DNA from 3 places in the Virgibacillus sp. M23 genome. Region 1 is predicted to be linked to each of the others. Evidence: riboswitches for the same ligand, from Rfam matches in the RefSeq annotation. Region 1 holds a riboswitch; each other region holds the start of a gene.
The links. Region 1 has a riboswitch for S-adenosylmethionine ahead of RVS70_RS16785 (O-acetylhomoserine aminocarboxypropyltransferase/cysteine synthase family protein). Riboswitches for the same ligand answer to the same signal wherever they lie in the genome.
Positions count from the first base shown of each region.

Region 2: it holds a riboswitch for S-adenosylmethionine, as region 1 does, so the genes downstream of both, RVS70_RS03530 (methionine ABC transporter ATP-binding protein) here and RVS70_RS16785 (O-acetylhomoserine aminocarboxypropyltransferase/cysteine synthase family protein) in region 1, are expected to answer to the same signal.
Region 3: it holds a riboswitch for S-adenosylmethionine, as region 1 does, so the genes downstream of both, metK (methionine adenosyltransferase) here and RVS70_RS16785 (O-acetylhomoserine aminocarboxypropyltransferase/cysteine synthase family protein) in region 1, are expected to answer to the same signal.

Region 1 covers NZ_JAWDHA010000053.1:14,367-20,047, forward strand. Annotated here, with positions in the region: gene megL (methionine gamma-lyase) at 1-695, opposite strand, end outside; gene rarD (EamA family transporter RarD) at 861-1,763, shown strand; SAM riboswitch class I at 1,899-2,019, shown strand; gene RVS70_RS16785 (O-acetylhomoserine aminocarboxypropyltransferase/cysteine synthase family protein) at 2,174-3,925, shown strand; gene RVS70_RS16790 (SGNH/GDSL hydrolase family protein) at 4,400-5,299, shown strand; gene RVS70_RS16795 (YpmS family protein) at 5,305-5,681, shown strand, end outside.
Region 2 covers NZ_JAWDHA010000006.1:12,753-18,433, forward strand. Annotated here, with positions in the region: gene gcvH (glycine cleavage system protein GcvH) at 3-386, shown strand; gene RVS70_RS03520 (toprim domain-containing protein) at 614-970, shown strand; gene RVS70_RS03525 (thioredoxin family protein) at 1,029-1,352, shown strand; SAM riboswitch class I at 1,422-1,532, shown strand; gene RVS70_RS03530 (methionine ABC transporter ATP-binding protein) at 1,637-2,668, shown strand; gene RVS70_RS03535 (methionine ABC transporter permease) at 2,658-3,326, shown strand; gene RVS70_RS03540 (MetQ/NlpA family ABC transporter substrate-binding protein) at 3,366-4,205, shown strand; gene RVS70_RS03545 (hypothetical protein) at 4,479-4,649, shown strand; gene sufC (Fe-S cluster assembly ATPase SufC) at 4,926-5,681, shown strand, end outside.
Region 3 covers NZ_JAWDHA010000006.1:110,002-115,682, forward strand. Annotated here, with positions in the region: gene RVS70_RS04020 (ABC transporter substrate-binding protein) at 1-374, opposite strand, end outside; gene pckA (phosphoenolpyruvate carboxykinase (ATP)) at 794-2,380, opposite strand; SAM riboswitch class I at 2,649-2,759, shown strand; gene metK (methionine adenosyltransferase) at 3,057-4,253, shown strand; gene RVS70_RS04035 (gamma carbonic anhydrase family protein) at 4,524-5,045, opposite strand; gene RVS70_RS04040 (tetraprenyl-beta-curcumene synthase family protein) at 5,126-5,681, shown strand, end outside.

The DNA.
Region 1 (5,681 bases):
ACACCGTCAAGAAATGAACTTCTTCCTACTACCAAACCACCAATTACATCTCCGTGTCCGCCAATATATTTTGTAGCACTATGAACAACAACATCACAACCAAATTCCAGTGGTCGCTGAATATAAGGGGATGAGAAGGTATTGTCTACAACGACCGGAATATGGTAGCGCTTTGCAACCGTTGCTACCATTTGTAGATCGATCAGCTTCATGGTGGGATTAATTGGTGTTTCAATATAAATACAGGTTGTTTCTGGCCTTAGACAAGCCAAAACCTCTTCCTCACAATTCATTTCTGAGAAATCATGATTAATATGATACTTATCCTTTAACATGGATAACAATCCATACGTACAGCCATAAAGCCCGGAAGAACAAAGAATATGATCATTTGCTTTTGTTAGTGAAATTAATACCGCTGAAACGGCAGCCATTCCAGAGGAAAAAGCCAACCCTCGCTCCCCTCCTTCTAATGCCGCAATCCGCTCTTCCAAAAGCTGTACAGTAGGATTACCTAAACGCGAATATACAAAACCATCCTCTTCCCTTGCAAAACGCCGCTCTCCTTGTTCTGCTGAATCAAATGTAAAAGTAGAGGTTTGAAATAAAGGAGCTGCTAAACTTCCTAACATCTCTTCTGAATGATAACCTTCATGAACAACCTTCGTCTCCAATTGCTTTTCTTTCTTCTTCACATCCATTCCTCCTCACGTAAACTCTTGTAAACTGACCACCTATATATATCCTATTCAAATAAACGCATAAATGAATACGTTTTCTTTAGAGACGTTATCTTTGCTTTTTTTCTGGAGCAATTCTAAAATAGATTTACTTTATACCGGAAGAAGGGATGAAACCTTATGAACGCTAATCAGGATCGGAACGGTATGATCTACACATCATCAGCATACATATTATGGGGATTTCTACCAATCTATTGGAAGCTTCTTGACCATGTTTCTCCAGGGGAAACATTAGCTCACCGCATTATTTGGTCTTTCGTCTTCACATTTTTACTTGTTCTCATTATGCGTAAATGGTCGGATTTTACGAAGGAATGGAAGGAATTGCTTCATAATAAAAAGAAGCTATTTGGTATTTCTTTGGCTACGCTAGTAATTAGTCTAAATTGGTTAATATTTATTTGGGCCGTTAATAGTAATCATGTTGTTCAAGCAAGTCTGGGCTATTATATTAATCCACTTATAAGCATATTACTAGGAATTATCGTATTAAAAGAAGCCTTTACTTTCCGTCAAACTATTTCATTTATTCTAGCAGGAATCGGTGTGCTTTATTTAACGATAAGCTATGGTGTGTTTCCTTGGGTGTCATTATTACTTGCCATCAGCTTTGGACTGTATGGTTTATTGAAGAAAAAGGTCGATATCGGACCAATGATAGGGTTAACCATTGAAACCATGCTTATTCTCCCCTTCGCAATTATTTACCTAGCCATTTACCCTGATAACGCCTTTCAGCTTCATGAATTCTTTTCATCTACGAACCTATTATTAATGGGTGCAGGTGTTATGACAGCAATTCCCTTGTTACTGTTTGCAAGTGGAGCGAAACGCATTTCTTTAGCAATGGTCGGATTCTTGCAATATATTGCACCAACATTAATGTTATTACTAGGCGTATTTATATATAAAGAAGCCTTTACTTCTGCTCATTTAATTGCTTTCGCGTTCATTTGGATAGCTCTAGTAAACTTTATGCTTACGAGCTACCGAAGACCACTGAGGAAAAAGCATGTATAAAAAGATATAACATGCTCTAGGTTTTCTTACGTTTTGGCGATGGTATTATGCCTGCCTTTTGTTACGATTTAAAACTAGTGGTTGACAAAAGATTATGTACACCTATATAATATTCAATAATTTAGAAAAATACATCTCTTATCAAGAGCGGTGGAGGGAATAGGCCCTGTGAAGCCCAGCAACCAAAAAGCGATGAAATATTGCTTTTTACGGTGCTACATCCTACAGATCCATTTTATGATCTGGAAGATAAGAGGAGGAACGGTTAAATCCAAGCCCTCTTCTTAGGAAGAGGGCTTTTTCATTTTCCCCCTCTTCCTCCAGACACAAGGATTGCTATTCAGTAACTGGCCACGTCAATACTAGTCGTGGCAATACAGAACTACAAACTATCCTAGGAGGAATGAATAATGGCAAAATTTCACCAGAAACAACCAGATACAGTATTACTACACGGAGGTCAGGTGCCAGACCCAACCACGGGTTCTAGAGCTGTCCCTATTTATCAAACAACATCCTATGTTTTTCGTGACACGGAGCACGCACAGAATCTATTTGGCCTTACCGAACCGGGCAACATTTATACACGGATAGGGAACCCTACCGTAGATGCTTTCGAGCAACGAATTGCCGAATTAGAAGACGGTGTAGCAGCAGTAGCAACAGCATCTGGAATGGCAGCTATTACCTTTGCTATCCTAAATGTTGCTAGTACAGGAGATGAAATTATAGCTGACAGTAATTTATACGGTGGTACTTATAATCTATTTGCAAACACACTTCCTCGCTATGGTATAACGGTTAAATTTGTTAATGGCAAGAACAAGAATGAAGTCGAAGCTGCTATCACAGATAAAACAAAAGCAATCTTCGGTGAAATTATTACGAACCCTAGTCTGCACATCTTTGATGTCGAGACCATTGCTGCTTTAGCTCATTCTTATAATATTCCTTTAATAATTGATAATACATTCGCACCTTATATTGCTAAGCCGATAGCATGGGGAGCAGATGTTGTGGTCCACTCCGCTACAAAATGGATAGGAGGACATGGTACGACCATTGGAGGTGTTGTCGTTGATGGCGGAAGGTTTAATTGGAATAACAGCAAATTCCCTGGCTTTACAGAACCAGATGAGAGCTATAATGGCCTCCGTTTCATTGATGTTGGTCCTGCGGCTTTTGCTACTAAATTAAGGGTACAATTATTGCGTGATATTGGTGCGTGTATTAGCCCGCATAATGCTTTTTTACTATTACAGGGTTTAGAAACCTTGCATCTTCGTATTCCTCAACATAATAAAAATGCACAGATAATTGCCGAATACTTAGCTAAAAATCCTGCGATCGAATGGGTGAACTACCCAGGTTTACAAAGCCATTCATCAAACAAGCGAGCTAAAAAATATTTTAGTGAAGGTGCTGGATCTATCATCACTTTTGGAATTCGAGGGGGGAGAGAAGCTGGACGACAATTAATTGAATGTATTGAATTATGGTCACATGTAGCTAATGTTGGTGATGCAAAATCACTAATTATTCATCCTGCTTCAACAACGCATCAACAACTAACCGTTGAAGAATTAAAAACTAGTGGTGTTACGGAGGAAACAATTCGTCTATCGATTGGTTTGGAGTCTGTTACCGACTTATTATACACCTTAGATGCTGCTATCGCTGAAGCTACTGGCGAAGCAAAAACGATAACAACCAATGATTCCGTCGCTATCAGTTGGCTACTTAGCTCTCCGTTTGATCGTAATAATGGAAATATACGAAAAAAAACCATTGCCGTATACGGCTGGGAAGATGCAGGAGAGAAAGAAAGGGAAAAAGTCAAACAGCTACAATCTATTGGTTTTGAGCTTTATTATATAAGTCATTCAACAACTGAAGAATCTCAGCATGTGTTCAGAGACTTATCAGCTATTCCAACTGAGCTTGATGCTGTATGGTTTCTCCAATCAAACCTCCCATCAGGTGTTATCGAACAAGTTATAAATAAACAAGGAAAAATAGTATGGTTGGAACAGCCTTATCAAAATAGTACTTTAGAATATGCCAAAGCAGCTGGGATCACTGTTATTACCGCAAAAAATCCTTATGACGAGTTTTTAGCATTGCGATCACAAGACGATGCTTCTGACCTCACTCATGTTTGAACGAGCAAACAGTATGCTGGAATCAAACTAATTTTAGAAATTTAGAACTAATTATTTATGTAACAAAACTGTTTCACTTTTAGAAAGGAGGTTTACTTTTACTACCGATTGGAAAAATTATAAATAACCTTCCCTTACTGATCGCCTGTTATTGAAGGCGATCTTATTTTATCCCGTATATAACTGGCAGTAAGATCCCTACTTCAAGCAATAAAGTAAAACCAATATGGGTAAATGTGGGGATCGACTGTCAGTAAATGTCCGATTAATTGAAAGTCCTTTAGGTCATACCCTTGTGGTACTAGCAATCAGTAAGGGATAGACAAAAGCCCCAGCGGATTGAGGTTTCACTTTATTTCCTTCATTGAACAAGTTATGAAGTACATATATATAGTAAATACTTTCGAATGTATTTTATACATGAGACAATAAAGAAAAAAGGTTATGAACATAACAGCATAGGTGTGAGTAAACATGAAGAAAAACTACTATTATTTCGGTGCTATTTTTGTGATGCTTTTAGGGATCAGTCTTATCTTTTTCCTGACACATCAGCCTGACCCAAAGTTAAATGATGTTATCATTTCGGAGAAAGACAGTAAAACAAATGGGGATCAGCAGAAAGAAGCGACTAAGACAGATCAAGATGAAAAACAAGATGATCAAACGGAAGAAAAGCCATTCTCCGAAATGGTAGTAAGTGCTGTTGAACAAACCATTCAGTTCTTTTCAAATAAAACACATGTTACAGCAATAGGTGATTCCCTTACACAAGGAGTTGGCGATTCAACCGCACAAGGTGGATATGTAGGGATTTTGGAACGGGCTATTAACAAGGATAAAAAAGTAGTAACATTCGATAATCTAGGTGTCCGCGGTAATCGCTCTGATCAGCTGCTTAAAAGACTGGATAAACCCGAAGTTGTTTCCTCGATTAAGCGATCTGATATAGTATTAATAACTATCGGAGCCAATGATATAATGCAAGTCCTTAAGCAGAACATTACCAATTTAAAAATGGAAGACTTCACGAAAGAGCGTGCACAATATCAAGAAAGATTGCATCATATCTTTTCCAAAATTGAAACAATTAACCCGAAAACAAAGATTTATTTATTAGGATTTTATAATCCATTCCAAAAATATTTTAAAGATATAAAGGAATTAGGAATCATTGTTGAAAATTGGAATAATACAGGGAAAGAAATAGCAGCTAGCAAAAAAAATGTATCGTTTATTCCGACAAAAGATTTATTTGATAACACAGATGAAAACCTATTTGCAGAAGATAATTTCCATCCGAATCACCTCGGCTATAAGCGAATGGCCCAGCGTGTATTGGATTTCCTAACAAACGAAGATGAAAGAGGATGAGTAATATGGCAGAAAGAAACGTACGTCGATCTAAGAGGAGTAAGTGGAAAAAGCGGTTTATAGGCTTGCTTTCATTAAACATTGTCATATTAATCATTATTTTAGCACTTATTTTTTGGCCAGTACCACGTGTAGATTATCCGGCTCAACATGCAGATAAAGCTGATGAAAGCTCAGAATTTGTCGTTCGTACGACGAAACAAAATTTGAATGAGTTAATTAACGCATATATCGATCAAATGCTCAACGATACAAAACATCGCTATCGAATTGAGTTAGGTGAGGATGTACATTTAATTGGTGAATTACCAGTATTTTCAACAACCGTACCATTATCTGTTCATTTAGAGCCATTTGTTCAAGATAATGGCGATATTATATT
Region 2 (5,681 bases), on a different contig from region 1:
GTTTGAGCGTACCTAAAGAATTATTATACTCAAAAGAACATGAATGGGTAAAAAAAGAAGATGGAAAAGTTCGTATTGGGATTACTGATTTTGCTCAGGATGAATTAGGAGATATTGTGTTCGTAGAGCTCCCTGAACCTGGTGATGAATTAGAAGTAAATGAACCATTTGGTAGTGTAGAATCAGTGAAAACAGTTTCTGAATTATATGCTCCAATTAGCGGTAAGGTTATTGAAGTGAATGAAGAGCTAGAGGATAGCCCTGAATTCGTAAATGAATCTCCTTACGAGAAAGCTTGGATGGTCGTGATTGAACCATCTGAAGAGACAGAGCTTGATGATTTATTATCTGCTGATGCATATGATGAGATCGTAAATCAAGACTAATTGCATATCAGAAAAATAAATGGCTGATAAACAACCTTTGGTTGGAATCAGCCATGTTTTTACAGCTATACTAATTGCTCAACATTACGAATTGGACGTATCACTAAATAACTACATTTCATCATATAATAAAGGAAACTCACATTTCGAAAAGACAACTACTGATAACATAGTAGAAGTGAGCGATATTAAAACCTTCCGCTTGATTTACTGAGGAGTGCTATGTGATGATAACTGACGAATTAGAAAAAATTATTATCGTAGAAGGCTTAACAGATAAAAAGCAAATTAGAAAGGTTATTACTGACGATGTAACGATTATATGTACGAATGGAACATTAGGTGTTGAACGATTCGATCAAATGTTAGAGGATTACGCATTAGATGATAAAGACGTCTACATTTTAGTAGATGAGGATGAATCAGGCCAAAAACTGCGAAAGCAATTGGCAAGAGAACTACCACATGCAGAACACATCTATGTTAGTAGTGAATATCGAGAAGTGGCAACAACTCCTGAAAATATTTTAGCTCAAGTATTAGTGAGTAAACGAATCGCTGTTAATCCGATTTTCTTAATCTAAACAAGGTGTAAAAGTAATGGGTAGGACTTAGCAAGCACTATGAATTAGTTTAAATAAGGTGATATGTTTGCAACAAATTACAGCCGAACTTTTGAAAAGAGACCACTACCTTCTTTATATATTTACTCCTTTTTGTGGTACGTGCAATTTAGCAAGGTCCATGCTAAAGAAAATTGAGTCTGTACATCAAGAAGACATTTTTTATGAGATGAATGCATCCTTGTATCCAGAATTTATGCAGGATAATCAAATAGAAAGTGTACCGTGTCTTGTTGTTAAGAAGGATAATCGAATTGTAGAAAAAGTGTACGCATTTCATTCCATACCTAATATTTATCGATATTTATTAGATTATAAGCCGGAAATGTTTAAGAATAGTTAGCTGAAAATCGTTGACATTGTTTATACAGCATGCTAATATATCTTTTATCGTAATTAAATAGTTGAAAAACTCTTATCTTGAGCGGTGGAGGGACTGGCCCTATGAAACCGCGGCAACCTTCAAGCTATCATGCTTGAAAGGTGCTAATTCCTGCAAAGCCTAGGCTTTGATAGATGAGGGGACGAAAAGGCAAACAAACGTCTTTCTGTTCTCTTACAGAAAGGCGTTTTTAATTGTATTTAAGGACATAATACAAATGTATGTAAATAAAAGGAGGATTACGTGTGATATCGATACAGGGTTTGAGTAAGGTCTTTACTTCAAACAAAAGCAATACAGCAGCTGTAGATAATTTGACCCTTTCGATTGATCAAGGAGACATCTTTGGTGTTATTGGTTATAGCGGAGCGGGTAAAAGTACGTTCGTTCGATTATTAAATCGCCTTGAAGAACCAACCAGTGGTCGAATTACAATGAATGACAAGGAAATTACGACATTAAATAAACGAGAACTTCGATTAGTAAGGCAAGATATTGGGATGGTATTCCAGCATTTTAATTTGCTCTGGTCGCGAACTGTTGCCGATAATATTGCTTTTCCTTTGGAAATAGCTGGGATTCCTAAAGCGGAAAGGGATAATCGTGTAAAAACATTGATTGAGCTAGTTGGGTTAACGGGAAAAGAAACATCCTACCCCGCCCAGCTAAGTGGTGGTCAGAAGCAGCGAGTCGGTATTGCACGTGCCTTGGCAAATAAGCCAAAGGTTTTATTATGTGATGAAGCAACTTCGGCACTTGACCCAGAAACGACGAACGCAATATTAGATTTACTTGTTAATATTAATAAAAATTTAGGGTTAACTATTATTCTTATTACACATGAAATGCAAGTGATTCGAAAAATATGTAATCAAGTTGCTGTTATGGAAAATGGAAAGATTGTAGAACAAGGGAATGTACTCGATGTGTTTCTACATCCAAAGCAAACTGTTACTAAAAAGTTCGTCAAACAAATTATGGGGTCTGACGAGGAAGATAGTGATATATCACATGTTATGAACCGTTATCAAAATGGAAAGCTAATCAGACTTCATTTTGTTGGAGAAACAACGAACCACGCATTAATTAGTCAAATTATAAAAAAATATGGTGTGGACATTAGCATTTTACAAGGGAAAATAACGCAAACACAGGCTGGTGCCTATGGAACCTTATTTATTCAAATGGACGGTAATGAAAAAGATATGAACAAAGCTATTTCATTTGTTCGTGAAGAAACCTCCGTAGAATTGGAGGTTATCCACGATGCTAACTAATTTATTACCAAATATTAAAGTAGAAGATTTTATAGAAGCAACTTATGAGACTTTTTATATGACGATCATTGCTTTAGTTGGAACGTTTATTATTGGGTTATTGTTAGGATTGCTTCTATTCCTTACACAAAAAGGAGGAATTTGGCAGAATAGGTTATTAAATCTTGTTATAGCGACGGTAGTGAATGTATTTCGAGCTATTCCATTTATTATATTGATTTTATTGCTTTTCCCGTTTACTAACTTTTTAATTGGAACCATCCGTGGTCCAAACGCGGCGTTACCAGCATTAATTATTGGTGCAGCTCCATTTTATGGAAGGCTTGTAGAAATAGCACTGAGAGAGGTTGATAAAGGTGTCGTTGAGGCTGCAAAGGCAATGGGAGCAAAGACCAGTACGATTATTTTTAAAGTATTGTTACCTGAATCAATGCCAGCATTGATCTCAGGTATTACGGTAACAGCTATTGCATTAATTGGTTATACAGCGATGGCAGGTGCAATTGGTGCAGGTGGATTAGGCAGCTACGCCTACTACTCTGGCTTTCAACGTAGGGACTTTGATGTTGTACTTATATGTTCCATCATTATTGTATGCATTGTTTTTCTATTTCAATTTATTGGCGATTATGTATCAAGAAAGTTAGACAAAAGATAAGAACGATATAAAATGAACAAGTTAAGAGGAGCGAATAAAATGAAAAAATTGTGGTTATCCGTGTTAATTATTATAAGTTTAGGATTTGTGTTAGCTGCATGCGGCGGAGATGATGAAGCTTCCTCCGATGCAAATACGATTAAAGTAGGCGCTTCTAGCACACCTCACGCTGAAATTCTTGAAGAGGCTAAGCCATTATTAAAAGAAGAAGGCATTACATTGGAAATAACTGAATATGAGGATTACGTATTACCGAATGATGACTTAGCTAATGGAGAAATAGACGCTAATTATTTTCAACATATTCCGTATTTAGAGCAAACAATAAGTGATACTGGATATAAGTTGGATTATATCGATGGAATTCATATTGAACCCATTGGTGTCTATTCCAAAGGCATTTCGAGTATAGAGGAGATTCCAGAAGGAACAGAAGTAGTCTTAAGTAATTCTGTGTCTGATCGTGGTCGTGTACTAGGTTTATTTGAAAAGAATGGGATAATAAAATTGGCAGATGGAGTAAAGACATCAGAAGCAACGCTTGATGATATTACTGAAAACCCTAAGAATTTAACGTTTTCACCAGATTATGACCCAGCACTTTTACCAGAAATTTATGAAACAGATGAAGAATCATTAGTAGTCATAAACACAAATTATGCTATTGGTGCAGGGTTAATCCCAACTGACGATGCATTATTCATAGAAGATGAGGATTCACCATATGTTAATGTTATCGCAGTAAGAGCAGAGGATAAGGACAATAAAGCATTAAATAAGCTTGTAGACGTACTACATTCTGAAAAAATTCAGAAGTTTATTGAAGAAGAATACGAAGGTGCAGTCGTACCTGTTGGCGACAAAAAACAAGCAGACTAACGTTTTAAAAAAGTTACTTTTAACAAAGTGAATATCAACAATACATTGATCCAGCAGTTTGATGTAATAGCTTTTATGAAGAATAGGGAGTATATGTGCGTTATCAGTAGAAACTGTATGAGGATGTTTATTTGGCTTAAATAACCGTTAAATACTGATCAATAAACTGAATAATACGTTTAAATTCGTTTTGTTTTGGGAATCACCTCTGTGTTAACCTTATTATTGTCATAAAATAAGAAAGGATGATTCCCTATCAATAGCGGAATAGAAATGAATTACACTTCTGAAATGGAGAAGGCTATGCAACAGACGCATCATATCGGATTTGCTGAGTATGAAAGAAAGTTAGAAAAGCGATTGGCAATTGAAAAAAAGCGTCAGCAAGAGCATGAGAAGTGTAAGCATTTTGCTGCTGAGTATGACGGACACATGAAAAAATAATGAAATCGACTGAGAAAGTAAAGCGTTATTTAGAAATATAGATGAGAAAATAAAGGTACGTATGTACAATAAGCATACGTACCTTTTATTTTTGATGATAATTGGGTATGCATGATATCCTATTAAATAAAGGATTTATTATACAATACTGACTCTGTTTAAAAGAGTTGATAATAAATTCTAAATGCTTTAAGATTGTAATGAGAATAAAGTGAGAATGAATCTTGCATTCATTTCAAAGTAACAATAAAACTAATTGTATTTGGAGGTATCGATATGGCAGGATCAACATTAGAAATTAAGAATCTACATGTCTCAATTGAGGATAAAGAAATATTAAAAGGTGTAGACCTTACAATAAAAGGTGGAGAATTCCACGCAGTAATGGGACCAAATGGTACAGGGAAGTCTACATTAGCTTCTGCAATTATGGGACATCCGAAGTATGAGATTACAGAAGGGTCTGTTCTATTAGATGGTGAAGATGTATTAGAAATGGAAGTTGATGAACGTGCTCGTGCTGGGCTATTCCTCGCTATGCAATATCCAAGTGAGATCAGTGGAGTAACTACTTCTGATTTCCTTCGCTCATCTATAAATGCTCGCCGTGGTGAAGGTAATGAAATCTCATTAATGAATTTCATTAAAGAAATGGATAGTGCGCTTGACTATCTTGACATTGATAAAAACATGGCACAACGATACTTAAACGAAGGATTCTCCGGTGGAGAGAAGAAGCGTAATGAAATCCTTCAATTATTACTATTAAAACCAGAAATCGCAATTCTAGACGAAATTGATTCTGGATTGGACATTGATGCGCTTAAGATTGTATCAAAAGGTATTAACAGGCTACGTGATGAGAACTTCGGTTGCTTAATTATTACGCACTATCAGCGTCTATTGAACTATATTACACCTGACAAAGTACATGTAATGATGCAAGGTCGAGTGGTTAAGTCTGGTGGACCAGAGTTAGCGAAACGCCTTGAGGCTGAAGGTTATGAGTGGATTAAAGAAGAGCTTGGTATC
Region 3 (5,681 bases), on a different contig from region 1:
GTGAAATTTGGTTTAGGTTCTTTTGCTACTAAAAAGGTGCCATCTGTTTGGGTTAATTGGGCAAAATTAATCGCATAATCTTTGGAGTTCTGAGCATAAACGTAGATGGAAGTCTCTGCACCTACTAAAGCCATATCAGCTCCTTCAGATAACAGGGCAGTCATCGTTTTATCCCCACCCCAAGTTGTTTGCAGCTCTACATCTAGGCCTACTTCTTCAAAAAAACCTTCCTCTAGAGCTACGTATTGTGGGGCGTAAAATAAAGAACGAGTTACTTCTGCTATTTTGATCGACGTGTTTTCCTTCGAATTACAAGCAGTAAGAGTTATAATTAACCCGCAAGAGATCAGGATAAAAACCATTATTTTTTTCATTCTATTCGACCCCTTCAAATATTTATATGTCAACACAGTTTATGAACAGCTTAGAAAATGTGTGAATGCCTAGAAAAAAATAAGTCAAATGAATAGATGATCGAATAGTACGAAAATATTTATGGAACAGAAACGCAAGCTCCCGAATAGAAACGTAGCACTTGGAGCAAGTCAATGGAGATAAAGGAAGCACGGTAGCTTGCAAGCCAATGATGACTTAGATTAGGACGATTCGTGAAGTCGCCTCGTTTCTGGGCACTAGAGCTGGACGCAGCTCAATACGCTTTATAATTTACTAGACTAAAAAAAGCCGATCTCTTTATAAGAGATCGGCAACCAGCTGTTATAGCTGAACAGTAAATTATACAACTTTTTTCACTCATTTATAATAAATCCTTTTGGGATGAGGAAACGATAAATTATCCTTTATAAATTGGCCCAGCCTGCATAATATCAGCGCTTGCTTCCGTGAATTTTTGGAAATTCTGATGAAACTTCATGGCAAGTGATTTTGCTTCCGTTTGATAAGCGTTTTTGTCTTCCCATGTGTTTTCGGGAACTAAGACGTCATCGGGAACACCTGGAACTTGGATAGGGATTTCCAATCCAAAAATATTATCTCTTATTGTCTCTACACTATTGAGTTCACCTTCTAATGCAGCATGAATCATTGCACGTGTATAAGACAGCTTCATGCGTTTACCAATGCCGTAAGATCCCCCAGTCCATCCTGTGTTTACAAGAAACACGTTTGATTGATAAAAATCAATTTTTTCACCAAGCATTTTCGCATACTTTGCCGGAGCTAAAGGTAAAAATGGTGATCCAAAACATGCAGAGAACGTAGCCTGTGGTTCTGTCACTCCTCGCTCCGTACCTGCAAGCTTGCTTGTGTAGCCACTTAAGAAATGATACATTGCTTGCTCTTTTGATAATTTACTTATTGGCGGCAATGTTCCCGAAGCATCTGCTGTAAGGAAGATAATTGTATTTGGATGCCCAGCAATACTTGGCACTGCGATATTATCAATGTTTTCAATTGGATAGGCTGCTCTTGTGTTTTCTGTTAAAGTTGTGTCATCATAATCAGGTAGCCTTGTTTGTTTATTAAGAATAACGTTTTCAAGGACAGAACCAAATCGTATTGCATTATAAATTTGCGGCTCTTTTTCTTGAGATAAATGAATACACTTTGCGTAACATCCGCCTTCAATATTAAATACTCCATTTGGACCCCAACCATGCTCATCATCACCAATTAATCTTCTGTAAGGATCAGCAGATAAGGTGGTTTTCCCCGTGCCGGATAAACCAAAGAATAAAGCCACGTCTCCCTCTTTGCCAACATTAGCAGAACAGTGCATAGATAATACATCTTGTTGAGGTAGTAAGAAATTCATCACTGAAAAGATAGACTTTTTAATTTCACCTGCATATTCGGTACCACCTATTAGAATGATTCGTTTTTTAAAAGAAACAAGAATAAACGCTTCTGAGTTCGTACCATCTACTTCAGGATCTGCTTTAAAAGTAGGGGCTGATATTACTGTGAATTCAGCTTGATGTGATAGTAACTCATCAGCAGTTGGAGTTATAAATAACTGCCGTGCAAATAGATTGTGCCAGGCATATTCGTTAATAACTTGTATTGGTAAGCGATACGCGTGGTCTGCACCAGCAAATCCGTTAAATTGGAATAGCTCTTCTTTATTTTTTAAATAGGAAATAACCTTTTCATACAATCGATCAAATACAGATTCATCAATGGATTGATTTACTGTTCCCCAATCCACCTGCTGTTCACTTACTTCATCTGTAACAATAAATTTATCTTTTGGGGAGCGACCGGTATAAGATCCTGTTGTTGCTTGAACTGCACCTGTTGCGGTTAACATGCCTTCTTCTCTTGCTAAAATTCTTTCAACAAGCTGAGGTACGGATAAATTTGTTTGTAGCTGTTTATGCGTGTATAATTCTTTTACGAAAGACTTTTCTACCGTTTTCATGTTAAATACCTGCCTTTATGTGAAATTGTATTCACGTTCTTTTGTTGAACGACCAAATAATCCTGAATATGTTTATTAGTATAACACATTTAAGTTAATAGTCCATACTAAATATAAAATAATTTTTATAAGATGTTGAATGTTTACAGCAAAAAATGTCGTTCAGAATCTTTCTTTCCTTTAGTATGAGTAAAAAACTTCTGAGAATACAGTTAAACTAGTTGACACATTAAGCTTCTTCCGATAAGCTAAGTTTCGAACGGATACTCTCTTATTCAGAGTTGGTGGAGGGACAGACCCAATGAAGCCCAGCAACCATCACTTTAGTGAAAAGGTGCTAACCTGATGCAAGGAGATTTTTTTCCTTGAACAATAAGAGCGAAAGGCCAGCAATCCTTTCCTCATGACAAGCGGGAAAGGCTTTTTTTATTAGTTATAAAAATTCTACACGTAGATGACTAACTTTAACCCGATTATAAACATATTAGTCAATTTCTAAGCTAAATTGTCATTCGCCTGCGTGTACGTGTGAACCAGGAGTGACAATAGAATATACGGTAGTAGGTAATCTTTCTGGTGCCTTTCTTATTTCAGTTTAACCTTAGTACTTATTACTGAATGAGCATATTTGATAAATAGAGTTCCGTAATCGATATTTGAAGGAGGATTTAGCAACATGGCTGCTAATCGTCGTTTGTTTACTTCTGAATCAGTAACAGAAGGACATCCAGATAAGATATCTGATCAAATTTCAGATGCTATTTTGGATGAGATATTAAAAACAGATCCAAATGCCCGAGTGGCATGTGAAACAACTGTTACAACTGGACTTGTTCTTGTAGCGGGTGAAATATCCACTACTACTTATGTAGATATACCTGCTATTGTTCGTAAAACTATAAAAGAAATCGGATATACTCGCGCAAAATTTGGGTTCGACGCGGAGACATGCGCAGTATTAACTGCCATTGATGAACAATCACCTGATATTGCTGGTGGAGTTGACACAGCATTGGAAGCAAGACAAGGAAAAATGAGCGATCAAGAGATTGCTGCAATAGGTGCTGGTGATCAGGGTTTAATGTTTGGTTTTGCTTGTGATGAAACAGACGAATTGATGCCACTTCCAATCTCATTGGCACATAAGTTGGCAAAGCGTCTCGCTGACGTTCGGAAGGATAAGACATTAGAATACTTACGACCGGACGGTAAAACACAGGTAACCGTTGAGTATGATGAAAATGATCAACCTGTTAAAATTGATACCATCGTAATTTCTACACAGCATCATCAGGATATAGCTACAGAGCAAATAGAAAAAGATTTGATAGAGCATGTTATACGCCCTATAGTACCAAATGAGTTATTAGATGAGACGACTAAATATTTTATTAATCCAACTGGCCGTTTCGTTATTGGTGGACCTCAGGGGGATGCAGGTTTAACAGGTCGAAAGATTATTGTTGATACGTATGGAGGCTATGCTAGACACGGTGGCGGAGCGTTTAGTGGAAAAGACTCTACTAAAGTTGATCGGTCAGCTGCATACGCTGCCCGTTATGTCGCAAAGAACATAGTGGCTGCCAGGCTTGCCAAAAGCTGTGAAGTACAGCTAGCCTATGCCATTGGTGTAGCAGAACCTGTTTCTATTTCGATAAACACTTTTGGAACAGGTGTTGTAAATGAAGAGCAACTAGTAAAAGCTGTTCGAGAATTATTTGATTTACGACCAGCAGGTATTATTCGTATGTTAGACTTGCAAAAACCTATTTATAAAAATACTGCTGCTTACGGGCATTTTGGAAGAACAGACATTTTATTTCCATGGGAGAAGACAGACAAAGTTGAGCAATTGAAAGCACTTATTAAGTAGTAAAGTCTTGATCATCCTTTAGCTTCACAATGGTTATGATACGAAAAAAGGTAACCTAGCTGATTTAATCTTCTAGGCTGCCTTTTTTCATAGTCTAAATTACAATATTTTCCATAAGGATAAAGAAGGCGTGTTGAGCTGCGTCCAGCTCCAGCGCACAGAATCTAGGTGACTTCACGAATCGCCCTAATCTAAGTCATCATTGGCTTGCAAGCACACCGTGATTCCTTTATCTCCGTTGACTAGCTCCAATCGCTTTTGTTCTTGAAGTTACTTACCGGAATTTGTATATTTTTTGTAGTAGATTGCTTTATCTACATATGATTTTCGTACACGTTCCATCTCCGCGTAATCTTCTAGAGTTAAGTCTCGGATTACTTTTGCTGGTCTACCAAGAGCTAACGTATGTGGCGGAATCGTTTTTCTAGGTGGCACAAGGCTTCCGGCTCCGATAAATGCATTTTCACCTATTTCCGCACCATCAAGAATAATGGAACCCATACCAATTAAAGCTTTGTTTCTAATCATGGCGGAGTGCAGGGTCACTTGATGTCCGACTGTCACATCATCCTCGATAATTAAGGGAAGATTAGGGCTTTGATGAAGCATGGACAGATCTTGAATACTAATTCTTTTACCAATTTTCACAGGTGCAACATCTCCACGAACTACAGTTTTAAACCATATACTAGAATATTCATCAATTGTAACGTCACCGATGATGGTTGCATCCTCTGCAATAAATGCAGTTTCATGAATTTGTGGTTGTTTTTCTTTATATGAATGTATCATTTGAATCCTCCTGGATAATATGGTGATATAAACAGTATAACAAAATTATAGCGGGGACAATGTAGATTGGAGGCAGCAAGTTGAGCAATCATGTACCAAATAACCCAATAATTTTAATGGCAACCGTTTATCTGAAAATTTTTCCAGCTGTAAGTAAAGAGTTAGTTTATTGGCAAAAACGTGCTGCGGAAATTCCCGATCAAGAATTGAGAACTCAGGCTTTATCAAGTATTTCTTCCAAACGTTTTCATTGTCAAGGAGGAGCAGTTTATAGCATATTAGCACATCAAAACTGGCAGAAAGCTGTACGATTTATTGTTGCATATCAAACGATAAGTGACTATTTAGATAATCTTTGTGATCGTAGTAATTCTATGGATCCAGAAAATTTCCGATTGTTACATCATGCTATGATAGATGCACTATCTTGTAATGATAGTAAAACGGATTATTATAAGTATTTTGAAAGTAAAGATGACAAAGGGTATTTGAAAGAGTTAGTTAGAACTTGTAATGAAGCACTAGCATCACTAAATCACATTGATCTTTTCCAAGAGCATGCGCTTAAATTGGCAAAATTGTATATGGATTTACAGGTACACAAGCATGTGATCATGGAAGAACGTATACCACGAT